One region of the Ornithinibacillus sp. 4-3 genome, then DNA from elsewhere that is predicted to be linked to it. Evidence: a T-box and tRNA genes for the amino acid it is inferred to sense, from the RefSeq annotation. Region 1 holds a T-box; the other holds one or more tRNA genes.
What was found. The T-box of region 1 lies ahead of AB4Y30_RS10640 (valine--tRNA ligase). A T-box ahead of a tRNA ligase gene usually reads a tRNA of that ligase, here a tRNA-Val.
Positions count from the first base shown of each region.

Region 1 (3,364 bases):
CACTTATCTGCAATCGATTTCTCACCTGTTAAATCAATATCCTCGTAAGTAAAGCCTTCTAAATTCATTAATGAAAATCGAGAAGCATTCCATACTTTATTCGCAAAGTTCCAAGTCGCCTCTACATTTTCCCATTGGAAACGTAAATCCTGTCCAGGCGAAGATCCTGTTAATAAGAAATAACGTAAAGAGTCTGCTCCATATTTCTCAATAACATCCATTGGATCAACACCATTGCCTAGTGATTTACTCATTTTTCGACCTTGTGCATCACGAATTAATCCATGAATAAGCACATCTTTAAAAGGTCTTTCCTCTGTAAATTCAAGAGATTGGAAAATCATTCGAGAAACCCAGAAGAAAATAATATCATACCCTGTTACTAACACATCTGTTGGGAAATAACGTTTGAAATCAGCGCTTTCTTCATCTGGCCAACCCATTGTTGAAAATGGCCATAGTGCCGAAGAAAACCATGTATCTAATACGTCTTCATCCTGTGTCCAGTTCTCAATATCTGCTGGTGCTTCTTTTCCAACATATATTTCCTTTGTTTCCTTGTGGTACCATGCTGGGATTCGATGCCCCCACCATAGTTGACGTGAAATACACCAATCACGAATATTTTCCATCCAATGTAAATAGGTTTTCTCAAAGCGGTTTGGTACAAAATTAACCTTGCCTTCCTCTTCTTGTAGATTAATTGCTGCATTTGCAAGAGGCTGCATTTTTACAAACCATTGTGTAGATAAATATGGCTCTACCACTGCTCCACTACGCTCCGAATGTCCTACTTGATGAACATGCTCTTCTATTTTGAAAAGTACCCCTGCATCTTGCAGGTCCTTAATGATTTGTTTACGACACTCAAAACGATCCAGTCCTTGATAAATGCCAGCATTTTCATTCATGGTGCCATCTTCATTCATCACAAGCACACGCTCTAATTGATGGCGATTACCGATTTCAAAGTCATTTGGATCATGAGCTGGTGTGATTTTAACAGCTCCAGAACCAAATTCCATATCAACATAATCATCTGCAACAATTTTTATTTCTCGCCCAACGATTGGTAACACAACTGTTTTTCCTACGAGGTGCTTATAACGCTCATCTTCAGGATGCACAGCAATTGCTGTATCTCCAAGCATTGTTTCTGGACGTGTTGTAGCTATTTCAATGAATTCATCACTATCTTTAATCGGATAGCGTAAATGATAGAAATTACCTTGTATTTCTTTATAAATTACTTCAATATCTGATAAGGCAGTTTTTGTTTGTGGATCCCAGTTAATAATATACTCTCCACGATAAATTAAGCCTTTTTCATATAAACGAATAAATACTTCTTTTACTGCTTCAGAAAGACCTTTATCCATCGTAAAACGTTCACGTGAATAATCTACACCAAGCCCTAGTTTCCCCCATTGCTCACGGATAAAGCTGGCATATTCCTCTTTCCATTCCCAAACCTTTTCTACAAACTTTTCTCTTCCAAGATCATAACGTGATATTCCTTGCTCACGTAATGTTGCTTCTACTCTTGCTTGTGTAGCAATACCAGCATGGTCCATTCCAGGTAACCAAAGCACATCATAACCCTGCATACGCTTCATACGAGATATCGTATCTTGCATGGTTGTATCCCAAGCATGACCTAAATGTAGTTTTCCAGTTACATTTGGTGGTGGAATAACAATGGTATAAGGCTCCTTATTCGGATCATCCTTTGCTTCAAAATACTTTCCTTCTAACCAAAATTGATAACGATTTTTCTCCACCTCTTGCGGATTATATTTTGTCGATAATGTGTTTGCTTGTTGATTATCCATGTAAATCCTCCTTTTTATACATAAAAAAACCTTTCCATCCAATAAAGGACGAAAAGGTATATTTCCGTGTTACCACCTTAATTTACAAGTTAAAAAAAACATGTACACTCAATTTTATAACGGAGATTCTCCGGCATTCTTCTACTGATTTCAAAGAAGCTGCATCCAGGGCGACCTTCTAAATTAATAAACCTAGAGAACTTTCAGCAAATGTTCCCCTCTCTACAAGGCATTAATCTATACTCTTCCCCTTCATCGCATTCACAAATGATTCACTTTTTAACAGATATTGATTTCATTTTAAAACCAATTCATAAAAAAAGCAACATTTTACATAAGAAATGCACAAATGCAACAGCTGAAAACATAGAATATAGCAAGCGGGCGGAAGGAGGATTGATTCATGTGGCTAGATTTTATCGTTATCGTCTGCCACCTTGGGCAAGAAACTGTATTTTCATTTGTGAAAAAGCGACATTACCTATTCTTATCTTTCAATTGATCCGAACATTATTTTTCCCAACTACATTAGATGTGCTTCTCCTAGGAATCTTTGTTGGTTTATTTATTGCCTTTCATTTAGAATGGATTTAAGATTTTTCTTGTTGTTCCACATGATCAGCAAAATGAAGACCAAAAATAATTTTCCGATAAAGCTTTTGTAGCTTCTGTACTGCTACTACCATATCTATTCGATGTAAAATGGACTGTTCAATCGTTTGCATATATTTGCTCATATCTAATAAATAAATGATCAGAAGCAGTAATTCTAACTTATTCAAAGGATTCACTTGGATATATGAACCAAAGAATAATTCATTCCAATCTTTAAAGTCCTTATCATAATACGTAGCTTCTTGGGAGAAGAGATGAACTAAATCATGTATAGCATTTTCAAAATAGGCATTTTCCCAACTTATTAAATGAAGTCTATTTGTACCAACAAAATGTTCTCGCCTTACATTTCCATGACATAAACTAATACTCCATTCATGCTGGTTATTTATTTCTTCAATGAATACAGAAAGCATGGTCAATATTCGTTCTATTGCTATGTTCATCTCTCGGTAATGCGTACAAACTTGTAATTCAACTGGCGACATATAATGCTGACGCTCAAATAACTCTACCCATTCAAGTAATCGAGTCTGCATTTGCCTACAATATGATTCATATTGATTAAAAGTTTTTACAGTTTGTTGCAATGGAAATACTGTACTTTTTTTGGTGTGCACATGCACATTTGCTAAAACCTGAAAATATTTAGACCAATCGATTTCTGCTTTTTCTAGCCAAGGTGTTATATAATAAATTTGGTTTTGATAATTGATATAGAGATCCTCTGATTGATGTAAATATACAGGAATTACTTCTGGAAGAGGAATGGTTGCTGCTAACTCATACACATGCAACCATTTTTTTAATTTATCGTCTGTCAATCTACTGCATTTCAATGCATATTTTTGCCGTTTCTGATCGGTTATTTCATAAACAGATTCTGAAATCTTTCGTTGGTTTATTGGATGAATTTG
Region 1 is NZ_CP162599.1:2,157,658-2,161,021, forward strand. Features, by position in the region: gene AB4Y30_RS10640 (valine--tRNA ligase) at 1-1,832, opposite strand, end outside; T-box leader at 1,874-2,097, opposite strand; gene AB4Y30_RS10645 (hypothetical protein) at 2,238-2,426, shown strand; gene AB4Y30_RS10650 (hypothetical protein) at 2,423-3,364, opposite strand, start outside.

Region 2 (3,364 bases), 920 kb from region 1:
GCATCAGGAGCAACAAGAGAAATGATTAACCCAGCAACGGAAGAGGTTATTGCAACAGTCGCAGATGGAAATGAATCAGATGCTGCGCAAGCAGTAGAAGCTGCTTATCGTAGCTTTTATCAGGATGGTTGGTCAGAAAGCTATGCGCGCGATCGGGCAGATAAGCTATTTGCCTTAGCTAATTTATTAGAAGAACGAGTAGAGGAATTTGCGATTATTGAAACATTGAATGCTGGAAAAGTGTTGGATGATGCTATTTATGATATTCACGATGCAGTAAATCAATTGCGCTATTATGGAGGACTAGCTACAAAGCCAAACGGACAAACCTTTGATGTTCCTGATAATGTTCAAACATTGGTTATTGCTGAACCCGTTGGCGTAGTTGGGGCGATTGTTCCATGGAATTACCCATTATTAATGGCAATGCAAAAACTCGCTCCTGCTATAGCCGCTGGATGCTCTATCGTAATAAAGCCTGCGGAGACAACACCACTAACTTTAATTAAATTTTTTGAACTGATTGATGAAGTTGGTTTTCCAAAGGGAACAGTGAATTTAATACTTGGAGACGGAGCTTCAGTTGGAGCAGAGATTACAAGACATCCTAAAGTAGATAAGGTTACGTTTACAGGTGGAAATGCAACTGGAAAGAAAATCATTCAGGCTTCAGCAGATACGATTAAGAAAGTAAGCTTAGAATTGGGTGGAAAATCACCATTAATCATATTCGATGATGCTGATTTTGAAGCGGCAGTGGATCATGCATCTTTTGCTATTTTCTCAAACCAAGGTCAAGTATGTTCAGCTGGATCAAGACTCATTTTACACGAGTCCCTGCACGATAGATTTATGGAAGCCCTTGTTGCATTAACAAAGAAAATTAAAGTAGGCAATGGATTAGCTAAAGAAACAGATATGGGGCCGCTGATTTCTAAAGAACATTTTGAACGAGTGCTTAACTATATTGCAATAGGTAAAAACGAAGGTGCAGAACTAGCTTGTGGAGGAAATCCTATTGATGGAAAAGGCCATTATTTAGAACCGACCATTTTTACGAATACTACTCCAGATATGCGAATTGTGAAAGAAGAAATCTTCGGACCAGTCTTAGTTGTACAAACATTTAAGACAGAAGAAGAAGCTATTGCACTTGCCAATGATAGCATTTATGGATTAGCTGGTGGTGTATTCACAAATGATTCAGCAAAAGCAATGCGTGTTATTAAAAAAGTACGTGCTGGAATTACCTGGATTAATACGTACCATAATACGTATAATGAAGCGCCATGGGGCGGATATAAGCAGAGTGGAATAGGTAGAGACCTAGGAACCTATGGCTTAGACCAGTACCTGGAATATAAACAAATTAATATGAGCCTAAATGTAGCTCCATCTAATTGGATTAAAAATAGAGATTAAAATAAGCGAGATTCCTAGATATGATAGGAATCTCGCTTTATAGCTGTAGTTGACTTTAAATAAAGAATCACCTATAATAAATTCTGCATCTTCAAATATATCTGATTCCGTAGCTCAGCTGGGAGAGCGCCACCTTGACAATAATAATTATTACGAGCCGTTAGTTCAGCGGGAGAATACTTCCTTGACAGGGAAGGGGTCACAGGTTCAAATCCTGTACGGCTCATAGATTTAAGCCACTTCATATTCTTGTGAAGATGGCTTTTTATTTGCTTTCAAAAATGTGTAGAAATTTAGAGGAATGCAGTCGGAATCATATAAATTATAAAAAAGGTTGATAGCAAATCAAGTTTTTTTATGGAGATAGATAAATTAAAAGAAAAATCCGTAATGAATAAGCTGTAGATAGGTAAGAAATGAATAGAATAGAGAATTCTTATTTGGAACAGCGATTTTTAAAAGATAAATAGAATTGAAATAAGTACATCCTGAGATAACTGTTGTCTGTTTCAAGGCTATTGACTTGGCATTTGTGTTTGTTAGAATTGATTTAATGGAGAATGACGACAAAGGGGCTCAATTATGAATAAGTTTTTGAAATTAAGTGTATCGAGTATCATGGTTGGGGGACTGCTTGTTGGTTGTGGTGATTTGGCAACAATCAAAAATAAGGAAGAAGTAGAAAGTGATACAGTAGCAACTGACAAAATAGATGAAGTTGTTGCGGAACAAGAAAAAGATGAGTTGCTTCTGTGGGAAAGCAGCGAAAACTTTGGTGAATGGATTACGAAATCTATCGAAATTCTTGAAGGGGATTTGGACGATCCAAGAATTGAACAATCAGGGAATGACGAGGGATTTACGTATTATTTGAAGTCAGAAGCAATTTCGGAATTGAAGCTCGAAATGAGACCATGGGTAGAAGGTAAAACAATAGGTGAAGACATGAAGAATTTGGTCATGCTTCAATCGATACTTGGTCATTTGCAATTTGTTCGAACTTCACATTTAGGATATAGCGGAGAAGCGATAGAAGCGGTTGAACTTGTAGAACAATGGGAACAAACGCCTGACGAGATGAGGGAAGCCAACAAATACATGAAGCAATTATTGCATGACCTTGACATTGCGGTCAATCACGATGGAGAAGGAGAAACATATGGCGTAACACATACGTTGGATGGCGACAAAGTTTTAGAAATGGAGAAGGCTTGGAATGGTGGCGCTATTCCTGCCTCGGATCTTGAAATTGAATTTTTCACTTATGGAGACGACTTAGACTCGAATTATGATTCACTTGAAAGTTTCGTTAATGAGCTTTCCAAAAATTGGGCGCACGATTCGCAATTCCGAGTAAATCAAATGGACTATACTGCTGAAATGCAACTTGTAGAACAAGCGCTTTATGATATAGCATACTTCGAAAATGAAATTGAAGAATTAGGATTATCTGAACAATTTGGAGACCTGCAACAAACTGGCTTCGAAATGGTAGTCAATGATTATGATGACCGTGACACGAAAATTCACGATGAACTAGCGGTAAAATACGAAGAAATTTTAAAGGTTATAATAGAAGAATCAAATGGAGCATTTAAAGATTTCGAAAGCGGCGATTAATTTCGCCGTTTTTTCTTGGTTTCATATCTTTCTTAGGTTATAGCCTAGATATCTAGTAAATTTTTATATTTTAATTGTTTTTAAAAACTTTAAGAGAAAAAGATGGACGAATAGTTAGATAAAAGTATCTAAATGATTTTAAAAAATATAACCTATCTCTTGCCGATTTCCAAAAAGGGGACATGCTTTGACTCCATTTACCATGAAAGTAAAATTGCAACTGCAATTAGTAACAATATGTACAAACTTTTAAACTTATGTTCTTTCCACATGCTAACTAAAATATTTACTCCTGCAATAGCCATTAGAATAATCCCTATTT
Region 2 is NZ_CP162599.1:1,239,734-1,243,097, forward strand. Features, by position in the region: gene AB4Y30_RS06010 (aldehyde dehydrogenase family protein) at 1-1,422, shown strand, start outside; tRNA gene AB4Y30_RS06015 (tRNA-Val) at 1,577-1,648, shown strand; gene AB4Y30_RS06020 (hypothetical protein) at 2,005-3,042, shown strand; gene AB4Y30_RS06025 (hypothetical protein) at 3,240-3,364, opposite strand, start outside.
Region 2: it has a tRNA-Val gene. The T-box ahead of AB4Y30_RS10640 (valine--tRNA ligase) is inferred to sense a tRNA for this amino acid. The anticodon was not compared.